DNA from 2 places in the Variovorax sp. CCNWLW225 genome. Region 2 is predicted to be linked to the other one. Evidence: riboswitches for the same ligand, from Rfam matches in the RefSeq annotation. Region 2 holds a riboswitch; the other holds the start of a gene.
What was found. A riboswitch is a leader RNA that binds a small molecule or an ion and turns the genes downstream of it on or off. The one in region 2 is predicted to bind thiamine pyrophosphate.
Positions count from the first base shown of each region.

Region 1: it holds a riboswitch for thiamine pyrophosphate, as region 2 does, so the genes downstream of both, V9L20_RS05915 (purine-cytosine permease family protein) here and thiC (phosphomethylpyrimidine synthase ThiC) in region 2, are expected to answer to the same signal.

Region 1 covers NZ_JBBCBV010000002.1:280,505-288,317, reverse strand. Annotated here, with positions in the region: gene V9L20_RS05940 (thiamine phosphate synthase) at 1-137, opposite strand, end outside; gene V9L20_RS05935 (thiazole synthase) at 134-961, opposite strand; gene thiS (sulfur carrier protein ThiS) at 996-1,199, opposite strand; gene V9L20_RS05925 (FAD-dependent oxidoreductase) at 1,196-2,287, opposite strand; gene thiD (bifunctional hydroxymethylpyrimidine kinase/phosphomethylpyrimidine kinase) at 2,428-3,291, shown strand; gene V9L20_RS05915 (purine-cytosine permease family protein) at 3,242-4,597, opposite strand; TPP riboswitch at 4,674-4,781, opposite strand; gene V9L20_RS05910 (TetR/AcrR family transcriptional regulator) at 4,808-5,542, opposite strand; gene V9L20_RS05905 (aspartate aminotransferase family protein) at 5,654-6,958, shown strand; gene V9L20_RS05900 (NAD(P)/FAD-dependent oxidoreductase) at 6,945-7,813, opposite strand, start outside.
Region 2 covers NZ_JBBCBV010000006.1:238,164-245,976, forward strand. Annotated here, with positions in the region: gene V9L20_RS13875 (hypothetical protein) at 1-836, opposite strand, end outside; gene V9L20_RS13880 (hypothetical protein) at 1,025-1,228, opposite strand; gene V9L20_RS13885 (thioredoxin family protein) at 1,538-1,864, opposite strand; gene V9L20_RS13890 (HAD family hydrolase) at 1,961-2,653, opposite strand; gene thiC (phosphomethylpyrimidine synthase ThiC) at 2,710-4,593, opposite strand; TPP riboswitch at 4,680-4,785, opposite strand; gene V9L20_RS13900 (YchJ family protein) at 4,812-5,240, opposite strand; gene V9L20_RS13905 (helix-turn-helix transcriptional regulator) at 5,375-6,109, shown strand; gene iaaH (indoleacetamide hydrolase) at 6,126-7,634, opposite strand; gene V9L20_RS13915 (metallophosphoesterase) at 7,723-7,813, opposite strand, start outside.

The DNA of each region.
Region 1 (7,813 bases), on a different contig from region 2:
TTGGCGCCGCGGTACACGGGGTCGTCCGACGAAAAGCTGCCGGCTGAAATGGCCGCGGCCGTGATGGCGCCAAAGCGCAAGCCATGGGCAGCGACGATGGCGTGGGCAACCGCCCGGTGGTCGTTCAATGCGGTCATGCTGTGTGATGCCAGAAGGGCGTGCCGAGCACCGGCGTGCTCGGCTGCGCGGAATCTTGCGCGGCCATGGCGCCGGAGCGGTAGGCGGCGCGGCCGGCATGCACCGCGTCTGCAAAGGCGCCGGCCATCGACACCGGGTCTTGCGCGAGCGCAACCGCTGTGTTGAGCAGCACACCGTCGTAGCCCCATTCCATCACCTGGCAGGCATGCGAGGGCAGACCCAGGCCCGCATCGACCAGCATCGGCACGCTGAGCCGCTCGCGCAGCAACTGCAGAGCGTAGGGGTTCACCGGCCCGCGGCCGGTGCCGATGGGCGCGGCCCAGGGCATGACGGCCTGGCAGCCCACGTCGACGAGGCGCTGGCACAGCACCAGGTCTTCGGTGCAATAAGGCAGCACCTGGAAGCCATCGCGAATCAGCTGCGACGCGGCATCGACCAGGTTCAGCGTGTCCGGCTGCAGCGTGTAGTCGTCGCCGATGAGTTCGAGCTTGATCCACGGCGTGTCGAAAAGCTCACGCGCCATCTGCGCCGTGGCAATCACTTCTTGCACGCTGTGGCACCCGGCGGTGTTGGGCAGCACCGGCACCGCAAGCCGGCGCAGCAGTTCCCAGAAACCGTTGCCGCTGTCGCTTGCGCCGGGACTCGCGGATTGGCGGCGCAGCGAGGCGGTCAGCATGGCAGGTTTGGCGCGCTTTACGGCGGCTTCGAGCAGGTCCGGCGAGGGGTAGCGCGCGGTGCCCAGCAGCAGGCGGCTGTGAAAGGTCTGACCGTACAGAACCAGCGGATCGCCGTCCGGAACGGAAGAGATTGAAGAGGTGGTCATGGTGTGTGTTGTCTCCGTCGCTATGTCGTTTTGTTCACCCGCCGGTCACGGGGCGGATCACTTCGATGCGGTCTTGGGGTTGCAGTGCGCGCGCCGCATAGGCGGAGCGCGGCACGAATTCGCGGTTCACGGCCACCGCAAAAGGCGGCACGGCGTTCAGCGCGGCGAGCGCATCCACAAGCGTGGCGCTTTCTGGCAGCGCAAAAGGCTTGTCGTTGATCAGCACGTCGATCGTCATGTGTCGGAAATCTCCAGGCCAAGGCTTTGTGCGAGCGCGGAGCGGCCATGCATCAGCAGCTCCATGGCGGCGTCGAGCACGGCGGGCGCGATCATGAAACCGTGGCGGTACAGGCCGTTGATCTGCAGCACGCGCGGATGCGGCTGGCGGATTGCGGGCAGGTTGTCGGGCAGCGTGGGGCGGCACTGCGTTGCAATCTCCAGGATGCGGGCCTCGGCGAAACCGCTGTGCACCGCATAGGCAGCGCTCAGCAGTTCGAGCGTGGAGCGCACGCTGGCGGGCGACATGTCGTCCGATTCGATTTCGGTCGCGCCGATCACGAACACGCCGCCGGGCTTGGGCGCGATGTAGAGCGGGTAGCGCGGATGCACCAGCCGGGTCGGCCGCTGCAACGCCACCTCGGGCGCATGCACGCGAATGACTTCGCCGCGCACACCGCGCAGTGCATTCCATTGAGGCTTGGCGCCGAGGCCGCGGCAATCGATCACGCGGTCGGGCTGGCCAGGTGCGCCCGGAGAAAAATCTTCCGGTGCGCGTGGCGACTGCCAATGCAGTTTCACGTCGGGGCTGGTTTGCAGCGTAGCGAGCAGTGCGGAAAGCAGCGCGCGGTTGTCGAGCTGGCCCTCGCCCGGAAGGAAGAGCCCTTGTGCGAAGCGCTGGCCCAGCGAAGGTTCCAGCGTGGCAATGCCGGAGCCGTCGAGCGCCTGCATCGCGGCGAGTTCGGGCACCTGGGCGCCGGTGCGGGCCAGCACGCGCGCGAGCCGCATTGCCTCGGCAGCATCTTGCCGGTGCCACAACACCAGCGTGCCTTCGCGCTGGAAGAACACCGGCTGCGCCAGCGGCGCCAGCAGTTCGGGCCAGCGGCTCAACGCGTACTGGCCCATCCGCACGACAGACACCGGGGCCACGGCCGACTCGGCCAGCGGGGCGAGCATGGCGGCCGCGACGCGCGCGGCCGCGCCTTCCGCCTCGGGACGGCCTGCTTCGAACAGCTCGACCTTGCAACCCGCCCGCGCCAGCGTGACCGCGAGCAAGCGCCCCATCAGCCCCGCGCCGAGGATGGCGGCCGATTGAAACGGAAGGCTCATGGCTTTGCTCCTTCCCCCTTTGGGGGAAGGTCGGGATGGGGGCGGTCAGAGCGCCCGATGCATACGCCGCTTGCCCCCACCCCAACCCTCCCCCGGGAGGGGAGGGAGCAAGGCAAGGCGAGTCGCCGATAATTTTCAGCATGACCCAAGCTGCACACCCAAACGCGCCCCGAGCGCCCCAGCGCTACGTGCGCGTGCTCTCGATTGCCGGTTCCGACAGCGGCGGCGGTGCGGGCATCCAGGCTGACCTGAAGACCTTCGCGGCGCTCGGCTGCTACGGCATGACGGCCATCACCGCGCTCACCGCGCAGAACACGCTGGGCGTTTCGGGCATTCAGAGCGTGCCACCCGCATTTCTCAAGGCACAGATCCAGGCGGTGGTCGAAGACATCGGCGTCGATGCGGTCAAGCTCGGCATGCTGCATGCGCCCGAGGTGGTCGAGGTGGTGGCCTGGGCCATAGATCACTATCGGTTGCCCAACGTGGTGCTCGACCCGGTAATGGTCGCCACCAGCGGCGATCGACTGATTGCCGCCGAAACCGTGCAGGTGCTGGTGCGCGAGCTGTTCCCACGCGCCATGGTGGTCACGCCCAACCTCGACGAGGCGGCCTTGCTCATCGGCCATGCCATCGACGGCATCGATACGCTCGACCAGGCGGCCGAAGAACTGCTGGCGCTTGGCGCACAGGCCGTGCTGCTCAAGGGCGGCCACTTGCCTGGCGACGAAGTGGTCGACGTGCTGCTGGGGCGTGGCGGTATGCGCAAGCGCCTGGCCTCGGCCCGCATTGCGAGCCGCAACCTGCATGGCACCGGCTGCACGCTGTCGTCCGCCATTGCCGCGCAGCTGGCGCTGGGCTTGGCGTTGCCCGAGGCCGTGGAGCGCGCGCGCGCCTACGTGCTCGGCGCCATGGCCGCCGGTGCGAGCGTGCGCATCGGCGAGGGACACGGTCCGCTCAACCACGGTTTTGCGCCAGTGCCGACGCACCGCCTGCCGTTGTTGTAGATGCCGGCTTGGGCCGGCTGAGCCACGCCAGCAGGAAGGTGGCCGCCAGCGTCGGCAGCGCGGAGCCGAACTGGGGCGCCCACTTGGCGGCAGCGTGATAGGCCGCGATGCCGGCAATCCAGATCAGCGCGGCGCCAAGGTCGACGCGGCGGTTATTGCCGACTGATGCAATGGCCCGGCCCGTGCCCAGTCGCCCCAGAATCACGCCGTAGAGCGGCACGAACACCGAGCTCAGCATCAGCAAAAATGGCTCGAGCGTGTGCATGGGCAGCACCAGCGCCAGCCCGGTGCACAGCGCCGCGATCAGCAGGCCCCAGCGGCGCACGCTCCAGCGCGGCAGCAGGCTGTGGGTGGACACTGCACCCGAGTACACGTCGCCGTACGCGTTGTCGAGCTCGTCGATGAGGATCAGGCCGAGCGCCACCAGCCCGCCCTGTGCGAGCAGCAGGGCGGTGACCAGCCCGGTGCCCGGCTCCGCCACGCTCACCACCATCACGCCGAGCGCGTAGCACCAGATGTTGGCCAGCGCGTAGCCGAGCCAGGTGCCGGTGAATGCGCTGCCGAGGCCGCCCCGTCCGTTGGCATTGCGCTTGCCGTGGCGGGCATAGTCGGCCACCAGCGGCAGCCACGACACCGGCATTGCAATCACCAGGTCGAGCGCGCTGAACATGCCCATGCCGCCGGCACCCGGCCGGGCCCAGAAGGCTTCAAGACCCTTTGCCTCGAGCCGCGTTGCGAACTGCCAGGTGAGCCATACCAGCGAAAGCACCACCAGCGGCAGGCCGAAGCGGCTGACGAAGCGCCGCACCAGCTTGACCATGGAACCCGCCAGCAGCGCCAGCAGCACCGCGCCCCAGAGCAGGGTGGTAAGGGCGCCGCCCAGCGGCCCGGTGAGCGTGAGCCCGAACGCCTGCTGGCCGATGGCCTGCGTGCCCTCGCGCATGATCACCAGCTCGAAGGTGGTCCAGCCGACCAGCTGCACGATGTTGAGCAGCACCGGCAGCCGCGCGAAGGCGCTGCCGTAGGTGGCGTGCATCAGCCCGGCGCTCGCCAGGCCGGTTTCGCAGCCCAGCCGCGCGGTCCATGCCAGAAGGCCCGCGCCGAGCAGCGAGCCCAGCACAATGGCAATGGCCGCATCGCGCGTGCCCACCGCCGGAACCAGGTAGGCGCCGATCTGCATTACCAGCAGCCCCACGCCCAGGCTGAACCAGAGCGATGCGTGGTCGTGCCAGCCGAACACGCGCTGCGACGCCGGCAAGGGCGTCAGCGCCTCGTTGGCGGAAGAAAAACTATCGTCGTGTGCCATCCAGTTGCTCCAGTGCAAAAGGTTTGGCAGGTGGGCGAGGCTCCGGCGGCGAAGCCATCGCGCGAGACAACGCGACAGGCCGCCGGACCAGCTTCCCTGCGCGAGGATTACCTCAGTCAGGTTCAAAGGGACTCTCTCAGTCAGCCCCGGAACGGATTCCGGTTCGACACCCCTAGCGGTGGTGCTCCGCGCCGTGGCGCAAAGCGGAAACTATTGTACGAGCCTGCGCGCGAAAGCTTCCAAACCATCGATGACGATCTGGATATGCCGCTCGAAGCTGCTGTCCAGCGGCACGGTGCTGCCGTTGTCCCAGCGCACGATGAAGGCCTGGTTGGCCAGGAGCGGCAGGTTGCGCGTGAGCACCGGGTGATCGAGCGGGCGAATGGTGTGGACGCGCTCGCGCAGCTCCTCGGCCCAGGCCTGGGTGTTGTCCGAGGGCAGGGGGGAGAACTCCATCGTCACGAAGCCGAGCATGGCCGCAATCACGCAGTTGTAGGCCTCCAGCAGGGGCTGCCCTTCGAACCCGGCCTCGACCAGGGCTGCGAGCACGCCTTCCACCAGCTCGATGGGCAGGCTGCCGTTCGACACCAGTTGCGCGCCCAGCAACTGCGCCACGTTGGGGTGGCGGCGCACCGCGGCACGGCAGCGACGGAACAGCTGCGCGATCCATTCCTGCCAGGCCTGCTTGGCGGGCGGCGGCGTGACATCGGCCATCACCATGGCGGCCACTTCGGCGAGCAGCGCCTCGCGCGTGCTCACATGCCAGTGCACCGTGGCCGGGTACACGCCCAGCCGCGCCGCGATCTCCCGCATGCTGAAAGCGCCGAGGCCGTACTCATCGATGTGCGCCAGGGCGGCTTCGGCGATGAGCCGCTTGGACAGCGCGCCGCCGCCGGCGGGGCGGCCGGCGGTCTTGGGTTTGGGCTCGGAGGTGGTCTTCTTCATGGATGCTGGCATTGTGCGGGCGCGAAATTGATTGTATAAATAATATTAATTGAGCGTTGATCAATTAATCAAAGGCGAACGCCTGCCCTGCCACTTTCGAAGGACCCGCCCATGACCGACGCCGCAATCGACCATGCCCTTGCCGAGGCGCATCGCCGCTTCATCGACAGCAATCCCGCGAGCCGGCGCCAGTTCGAGGAGCAGGCGCGCTACATGCCCGGCGCCAACAGCCGCTCGGTGCTTTTCTACGCGCCGTTTCCGCTCACCATCGCCAAGGGCGAGGGCGCTGCGCTCTGGGATGCCGACGGCCACCGTTATGCGGACTTCATCGCCGAGTACACGGCCGGCGTCTACGGCCACTCGGCGCCCGAAATCCGTGACGCCGTCATCGAGGCGATGCAAAGCGGCATCAACCTCACGGGCCACAACCTGCTCGAAGGGCGGCTCGCAAAAACCATCTGCGAGCGCTTTCCGCAGATCGAGCAATTGCGCTTCACCAACTCGGGCACCGAGGCGAACCTGATGGCGATCACGGCTGCGCTGCACTTCACCGGCCGCCGAAAGATCGTGGTGTTTTCGGGCGGCTATCACGGCGGCGTGCTCGGCTTCGGTGCCAAGCCTCTGCCGACGACCGTGCCCTTCGATTTCCTGGTGCTGCCCTACAACGACCCGCAGCTTGCGAGCGAGCAAATCGCCAAGCACGGGCCGGACATCGCCGCCATCCTGGTCGAACCGATGCAGGGCGCGAGCGGCTGCATTCCGGGGCGCCTTGAATTCCTCCAGGCGCTTCGCGATGGCGCAACGAAGGTCGGCGCGCTGCTGATCTTCGACGAGGTCATGACCTCGCGCCTTGCGCCGAACGGCCTCGCCAACAAGCTGGGCATCCGGTCCGACCTCACCACACTCGGCAAGTACATCGGCGGCGGCATGTCGTTCGGGGCTTTCGGCGGGCGTGCGGACGTGATGGCGCAGTTCGATCCGCGCACGGGCTCGCTCTCCCATTCAGGCACTTTCAACAACAACGTGATGACCATGGCGGCGGGATATGCCGGCCTCACCAAGCTGTTCACCCCCGAGGCTGCCGGCGCGCTGGCCGAGCGCGGCGAAGCGATGCGCGCACGGCTCAATGCGCTGTGCGCGAAGGAGGGTGTGGCCATGCAGTTCACCGGCGTCGGTTCGCTGATGAATGCGCATTTCCTCCGAGGGGAAGTGCGGCGTGTGGACGATCTGGCGGTGGTCGACGGGCGTCTGCGCCAGTTGCTGTTCTTTCACCTGCTGAGCCAAGGCATCTACGCTTCGCCGCGGGGCTTCGTCGTGCTGTCGCTGCCCTTGCCGGATGCGGACATCGACCGCTTCGTCGCCGCCATCGGCAGCTTCATTGGCGAGTATCGGGCGCTGCTGCCTAGCGCGGAGTAGTGCCAGCCACGCCCAGCAGCTCGTGCAGCCGCGTGCTGGTGGTCGTGTACTGCAGCGGCACGGCCTTGCCGGGGAACACGATGGCGGTGGCACCCCAGGCGGCCAGCGTGGCCTCATGGAAGCCGCAGACGATGAGCTTCTTCTTGCCCGGGTAGGTGTTGATGTCGCCCACCGCGAACACGCCGCGCTCGCGGGTTTCGTACTTTTCGGTGTCGACCGGCACCTGCTTGCGCTCGAGCTCCAGGCCCCAATCGGCGATGGGGCCGAGGCGAGGCGAAATGCCAAGGCAGGCGACCAGCGCGTCGAGCGGCAGATCGACAGTCGTTGCGTCGGGCGTCGTGATCTGCAGCTGCTTACCATCGAAGGCAGTGGGCTGGCCCACCTTGAACGCCAGCCTGCCTTCGGCGACCAGCGCGCGCATCGAAGCGACGAGACCTTCATCGGCCTGGAACCCGTCGCGCCGGTGCACCAGCGTGACCTGTTTGGCAATGGCCGTGAGTGCTATGGCAGTTTGCAGCGCAATGTCGTCGCCGCCATTTACCACCACCGTCTGTCCCGCAAAGCGGTCAAGCGAATCGGGGTGATAGAAAAGCGAGCTGCCTTCGAACTGCGCAATGCCTCCGACCGCGATGCGTTTGGGCACGAAGGCGCCGACGCCTGCGGCAACGAACACCGTCCTGGCGAGGAAGGCCTTGCCCGCCGACGTTGTCAGCAGCAGGCGCTCATCGGCCTGGCGGGCGAGGGTGGCGACCTGCTCGCCGAAGTGGAAATGCGGCTTGAACGGCGCCACCTGCTGCAGCAGCGATTGCGCAAGATCGCGCCCGCTGGTGACCGGGGTGCCCGGAATGTCGTAGA
Region 2 (7,813 bases):
CCCGGAGCGCACCAGTTGATGACCAAGTCCTTTACTGCGGCGCCGATGGATTGCTCTTTCGCTCCTTGAATTGCATTCTTTAACCAGTCGACTTGAACCGCTGGCGTCTGCGCGTACTTCGCATCGATATCTTCCCGCAGAAGTTCAATCACCTGCTTTGTTTCGTCTCCCGCTTGCTGTCGATCCGCAAGCATCTCCAGTCCAGTGACTGCGATCAGGAATCGCCACACTTGCAGTGTCGATCGACATCCATGCGCAAGAAATGACGCGGCGATCAAGACCTCTCGATCTATCGGCCTTGCTTGTTGTGGCATCTGCGTGGAAGCATCTGTCAGCTCTTTCGTAATTTGTGCAATGTCGGTAAGAAAGGTGGGAACAATACGGATGATTTTTATCAGAGCGACATACTCGTGCTCCGGATAAACCCACGCTCCGTCGTTATAGATAACAAGAGGATTCGGTAGCTGCGTTGCTGGCCACCCGTGCTCTATGACTTCCTGTTGCCCCTCCCAGAAACCAAAGTCAGACACCTTGGTCTCAGAAATCTCTAGAGGCATATTGACAGCCAACCGTCCGCTCACACCTGCCAACGCAACCGCTCGTTGCAATACAGGGAAGAAATTCCTTGCGGCATCCGCCACCGGAAAACCCTTCGCGATCAGCACCAAAGTGCCGTTTTTATCGATCGAAACATCTACAGGCCTCCCCACTACGGTAAACCCGAGTGTCTCCGCACTGGGTTGAATGGAGAGTTGCATCGCCGGAGGACAGTAAACACGGAGCGTGAATTCCTCAGGCGGCGTTCCCCTTGATAGAGGCAGGAATGAGCGTTCCATGATGTCCTTACTTTTGAGAGGTCTTGCAGCGTCGTCGAGAGGGGATCACCGTTCGTTCGTGGCACGGTCGTGCATATCCAATGCATTGGACTTGCGGGTTCAAATTGACCGCACCGGCTAGCTTGCACGTGCAGGCCGACCGCAGAAATTCTGCGCCCGCGCGGACGCATGCCCCCCGAGACTCGGGATCAACCTGCCGGTGCGGCTGGCCCCGGCCCGTCGTCGCGCAGCGCGCGGAACGCCGAGACCTGCCACGCGAACTCTTCCGCGAAGGCCTCAGGATCGGTGACCGCGTAGCCGCCGTAGGCATAGACCGTGGCGTAGGCCGCGTACGCCGCCGCCTGCAGCGCGCGGCCAGCCACTGCCTGGGACACGGCATAGGTCGCGGACACCGCCGCATGAGCCGCCCCGTCGGGGAGCGCGAGCCCGGATGGCCACCGGCCACCACATCCATCTGGTGCATGGCCTGCGCCACTGCGTCCGGGCTAGCCCGGCCGTCGAGAAAGGCCTTGAGCGTGTCGAGGCCTTCGATGGCCTCTGGCGACTCCAGCAGATGCCGCACGCGCCGGGCGCAGGCCAGACCGAACCGCAGGCGCAAGGGTGCTAGGGCCTGCGCGTCCAGGTCGACCTCCTGGGCGAGCCGGTGCAGTTCGGTGCTCATGGTTCGCAGCGCCTACGCGACAGGCCGGAACGATGCGCAGTCAGGTCGACTTGTCGATCAGCGCCAGCGCATCCGCGATCGACTGGCTGTCTTCCGGCCGCACCAGCTTCGCAACCTCCTTGCCGTCGCGCATGAACACCAGCGTGGGCCATAGGCGCACGTTGAACGAGCGCCCCAAGGGACGGCCGCTGCCGTCTTCAACCTTGATGCGCGGGATGTCGGGGTACTTGGCAAAAGCCTCTGCGATATTGGGCTGCGCGGCCTTGCAGATACCGCACCAGTTGGTACCGAACTCGACCACCGCGGGGCCCTTGAGGGCGTCGATTTCGGCGCGGGCCGGTTGTTCGGTCTTGTATTCGGAAGTCATGACGATCTGGCTCCTTTCTTGGCTTGCTTGGTCCATTGCACCAGAAACTTTGCAGGCCTGTGCGCGGCAGGGGCTTGGGTTATCCGGCTGGTTTTTTCAGGCCGGCTGCATGCCGTGGGCCGCAAGCAGCGCGGGCAGTTCCCGCATGTCGCTGAACACCTGCAGCGCGCCGACGCTGCGCAGCGCCTCGGGTCCGCTGTGGCCCGATTCGCCGGTGCTGTAGCCGAACACCGTGGCGCCCGCGGCCACGCCGGCCATGGCGCCCGTGACGGTGTCTTCGACCACCGCGCAGCGTTTCGGATCGACGCCCAGAGCCTCGGCGGCGGCAAGGTACACATCAGGGTGGGGCTTGGAGCGCGGCATCTCGTGGCCGCTGAAGATCCGGCCCTGGAAGCAATCGATGAGACCCACCTTCGCCAGTTGAAGCTCGACCTTGTGGCGGTCGGCACCCGAGGCGCACGCGATGCGGCCCTTGAGCCTTGCATGAATCTCGCGGATGGTTGCGGGAGCGTGGGGAATGGCTACCAAGTCCCGTTCGAGGGCTTCGTTGCGGCGGGCCCTGAATGCCCTGAGCCACTCCTCTGTGATCCTGACGCCGGTCTTGGATTCGATGAGGTCCGTTTCGTCCTTCACGGCCTTGCCGGTGAAGGTGTTCATCGACTCTTCGGTGGTGAGGTGCCAACCGAGCTCGCCGAGCATTTCGGCAAGCACGCGGTTGGTGATGGGTTCGGAGTCGACGAGAACGCCGTCGCAGTCGAAGAGGACTGCGGCGAAGGGAAATGGGGTCATTGCACTGGAAGGGGTTCGGGGATAGCCCCTCATGGTAGCAACGACCCCGGGCGCGCTCAGGCCACGGGCCGTATCGGGATGTAGATCTCCCCACCGCCCGCCATGAACTCCTTCGACTTTTCCTCCATGCCCTCGGCCATGGCTTCGGCCTCCGCCACGCCCTTCTTGGCGGCGTATTCGCGCACCTCCTGCGTGATCTTCATCGAGCAGAACTTGGGCCCGCACATCGAACAGAAATGCGCCACCTTGCTCGAATCCTTGGGCAGCGTCTCGTCGTGGAATTCACGTGCCGTGTCGGGGTCGAGCCCCAGGTTGAACTGGTCTTGCCAACGGAACTCGAAGCGCGCCTTGCTGAGCGCATCGTCGCGCGACCGCGCGCCCGGGTGCCCCTTGGCCACATCCGCCGCATGCGCGGCGATCTTGTACGCAATGATTCCCTGCTTCACGTCGTCTCGATCGGGCAGGCCCAGGTGCTCCTTCGGCGTCACGTAGCAGAGCATCGCGGTGCCGGCCCAGCCGATCATCGCGGCGCCGATGGCGCTTGCAATGTGGTCGTAGCCAGGCGCAATGTCGATGGTCAGCGGCCCGAGCGTGTAGAACGGCGCCTCGTGGCAGTGCTTGAGCTGCTCGTCCATGTTCGACTGGATCATGTGCATCGGCACATGGCCCGGCCCTTCGATCATGGTCTGCACATCGTGCTTCCATGCAATCTGCGTGAGCTCGCCCAGCGTGCGCAGCTCGGCAAACTGGGCCTCGTCGTTGGCATCGGCGCCGGAGCCCGGGCGCAGGCCGTCGCCGAGCGAAAAGCTCACGTCGTAGGCCTTCATGATGTCGCAGATGTCTTCGAAGTGCTCGTAGAGAAAGCTCTCCTTGTGGTGCGCAATGCACCACTTGGCCATGATCGAACCGCCGCGCGAGACGATGCCCGTCATGCGGTCGGCGGTCAGGTGAATGAACGGCAGCCGCAGGCCCGCATGAATGGTGAAGTAGTCCACACCCTGCTCGGCCTGCTCGATCAGCGTGTCGCGGTAGATCTCCCAGGTGAGGTCTTCGGCCACGCCGCCCACTTTTTCGAGCGCCTGGTAGATCGGCACCGTGCCGATGGGCACCGGCGAGTTGCGCACGATCCAGTCGCGCGTGGTGTGTATGTTCTTGCCGGTCGAAAGATCCATCACGTTGTCGGCGCCCCAGCGAATGGCCCACACCAGCTTTTCGACTTCTTCCTCGATGCTCGAAGTGACGGCCGAGTTGCCGATGTTGGCGTTGATCTTCACCTTGAAGTTGCGGCCGATGGCCATCGGCTCGACCTCAGGGTGGTTGATGTTGGCCGGAATGATTGCTCGGCCGCGCGCCACTTCGTCGCGCACGAACTCGGGCGTGATGATGCGCGGAATGCTCGCGCCCATGGGATTGCCGGCCACGCGCTTGGCACGCTCCTCGTTGGCCAGGTACTCGGCCATCCACTCGCGCTTGCCGTTCTCGCGCAGTGCCACGTACTCCATCTCGGGGGTGACGATGCCGCGGCGGGCATAGTGCATCTGCGTCACGTTCGCGCCCGACTTGGCGCGGCGCGGCGTGCGCTGCAGGGCCGAGGCGCCGGCGCGCAGTTCGGCCAGGCGCTGGGCGTCGCGGTCTTCGTTCTTGGCACCGTCGTCCAGCGCGTGGTGGGTGCGGCCCTCGTAGCTTTCGGTGTCGTTGCGCTCGATCACCCACGCACCGCGCACGTCGGGCAGGCCGCGGCGCACGTCGATCTCGACCTTGGCATCGGTATAGGGGCCCGAGGTGTCGTAGAGCGACACGGTCTCGCCGTTGGTGAGCAGAACGTCGCGCACCGGCACGTTCAGGTCGGGCCGGCTGCCCGGAATCAGGCACTTGTGCGAAGCGGGAAAGGGCTCGCGCGTGAGCGAGAGCAGGGAGGTGAACTTGTCGGGGGCATTCATGCGGGGCACTCCTTGTTGAGGGAAAGGGTGCTCCGCAATCGCTCGGTGGACTTTGGGCCGCCACGGTGGGTGGGTGGCGGACCGGAGTCAGGGAGTGCAGCTCTTCTTACGCCGGTATGACCCGGATCAAGTTCGCGGGTCGGCAGCTTTGCCATCTCAGCACGCCACATGCGTGCACCCCGGAGCGAGGCCGATTGTGCGAGCCTCGGCCCGCCGAGTCAACCAGGAGTCTGCAAGTCGCCTTCGAGGTAGAACCAGCGATCGCCCTCGCGCACGAAGCGGCTGCGCTCGTGCAGCCGCGTGGCGGTGCCGGTGCTGCTGCGCTGCCGGGCGACGAATTCGACCTCTGCGTGGTCGGCGTCGAGCACCGATCGCGAGCGGATGTCCAGGCCCAGCCATTTCACGCCGGGCTCGAACTCGATCGACGCCGGCCGCGTGGACGCGTGCCAGGTGGCAAGCAGGTAGGGCCCACGCTCCAGCACAAAGGCGGTATAGCGCGAACGCATCAGCGATTCGGCGTCCGGCGCGGGCGTGCCCTCGAAGTCTTCGAGGTAGCGGCCGCAGCACAGGGCATAGCCGATGGGCTTGTCTCGACGGTCCGTGCGGCCGCAGGGGCAGGGTCCGGTGGTGGGAACAGTGGCGCTCATGAAGGCCTCTATTGGAACACCTCGCGGCCCTGCCCCCGATGGGGCAACCCCGGGGCGCCTTCGGAGATCCACCCTTGGCGCAGTGCTTGCTAGAAGTTAGCCTTGTTTCTGCACACGAAAAGAACGAGGCGGCGATGTACCTGACAGGCTCCGAACAGCAGGCGCTGCGCGGCGTTTTCACGCTGCTGGCGGAAGACCGAGGCGAAGGCGACATTCGCGAGCGACTCGGCCGGGCGCTGCTCGACCTGCTGCATGCGGACCAGTTCGCCTCCTTCGTCTGGAATGCCGAGACCGGTCAGTTCGACGGCCGCGTAGCCTTGAACATGGACCCTGCCAACCTCGACCGCTATGGCGAATGGCATCAGCACCATGACCCGATCACCTTCGTGCTGCAGTCGCACCGCCGCGCGACGCGCGTGACCGACGTGATGCCGCAGCGTGAACTGATGCACACAGAATTCTTCACCGACTTTCTTTCGCGCGACGGACTGCACTGGGGCATGAACCTGCATGCGTTCGAGGGCAACCGGGCGCTGGGCGACCTGCGCATCTGGCGGTGCAAAGGCCGCGGCGATTTCGGCGATCATGAAAAGGCACTGCTCGACCTGATCGAGCCGGCTTTCATCGGTGCGCTGCAGCGTGCTCAGCGTAAAGCGGCTGCCGTGCAAATGCCCGCCGAAGCGCCGTGGAGTGCCCTGAGTGCGCGAGAGCAGGAGGTCGCTCAGGCTGTCTGCGAAGGACTGACCGACAAGGAAATCGCGCGCCGCATGGCGGTGAGCGTGCCGACGGTGCGCACCTACCTGCGGCGCATCTTCGACAAGCTCGGCATCGAACGCCGCTCGGCGCTGGCCGGCTGGGCCCAGCGCTGATACGGGCTAAAGCGCCCTACTTCGCCTTTGGAGCCGGCAGGCGGCCCAGCACGTTTTCCACCGCAAGGCCCACGGCGAGCAACTTTCGATCACTGCCGGCGGGCCCGTCGAGTTCCAACCCAATGGGCAAGCCGCTGGTTGCGCCAAGGCCCGAGGGCAGCTGCACGCCCGGAATGCCGGCGTTGCTGCCGGGGTCGGTGTTCTGTATCAGCACGCCGAAGTTCTCGGGGCTGCTGGCCTCGGGTGCAGCCAGCGGCGCCACGCGCGGCACGGTGGGAAACACCAGCGCATCGAGGCGGTGCTGCGCGAAGGTGTCGCGGTAGAGCTTCTGCAACGCGGGCCGCGCGACGTGCATTGCGCTGTCGTAGGCCGGCTTGGCGTCGACCGTGCCATTCGGCGCCGGCAGCTTGCGCGGAATCACGAACGCCTCGAAGGTGGCCTTGACGTCCGGGCTCGCAATGCCGGCCGTCAGCTGCGCGATGTCGATGCCGGTGCGGTATTTCGCGAGGTAGGCGACCATGTCGTCGTTCGCCTCGTAGAGCGCGACCGGAAAGCCGATGGCGCCATTGAGTTCCATGAGCTTCGGCATCTCCACGTCGACCAGCGTGGCGCCTGCCGCGCGCAGCTTGGCCAGTGCTGCGTCGGTTGCGGCGCGCGTATCGGCGTCGAGGTTGGCGTAGAAAGCCGGCACCACGCCGAGCCGCACGCGCTTCAGGTCGGCGGGCTTCAGCGGGGCGCCGCCTGCAATCACGCGGTCGAGCAGCGCAACGTCGGCCATCGACTGCGCCATCGGCCCGGCGGTGTCACGGGTGTGCGAGATCGGCGCGATGCCCCGCTGCGAATAACGGCTCATGCTCGGACGCAGCGAAGCGCAGCCGTTGAATGCGCACGGAATGCGCACCGAGCCGCCGGTGTCGGTGCCCAGTGCCGCCGGCGCCATGCGTGCGCCGAGAGCCGCGCCATTGCCTGAGGACGAACCGCCCGCCACGCGGCTTGCGTCGTAGGCATTGCGCACGCCCACCTCGGGGCCGGTCTGGAACGCGGGGTTGTAGCCTGTCACGCCGAAGGCCAATTCGTGCATGTTCGTCTTGCCGAGAATGACGGCGCCGGCCGCGCGCAGCTTGGCGACCACCGGCGCATCGGCCTTGGGAACAAAGCCCTTGAGCGCCGGCGACCCGGCCGTGGCGGGCAGGCCCTGCACCTGGATGTTGTCCTTGATGACCACGGGCAGTCCGGCCAGCGGCTTGCAGGCACCGCCGCGCTTGCGCGTGGCATCGGCGGCACGCGCGGCCGTCAGTGCGCCGGCTTCGTCGAGCGTGATGAAGGCGTTGAGACTCGCCTTCTCCTTGGCTTTCCCAAGGTACGCTGTCACGAGCTGCTCGCTGGTCAGGGTGCCGGCGCAGAGCTGCTGCACGGCATCGCTCGCCGTCAGCGAGCCGATGTCAACGGCGGCGGGTTGCGCCTGGGCGGATGCACCGAGGCACAGCAGGGCCGCGGCGAAGAAGAAGGGTTTGGAATTGGACATGGCAAGGACCTTCGACAAAGAGACCGACATGCTGGGCCAAGGGCGCTGTCCTGTCTGTCATCAAGAACGATGACACGGCTTCGACGCCTTACTGGAACATCACCCACTCGGGCCGCATGTTGAAGCGCACCGGAAGAATGCTCACACCCAGCCCGCTGGTCACGTACATGCGCTTGTCC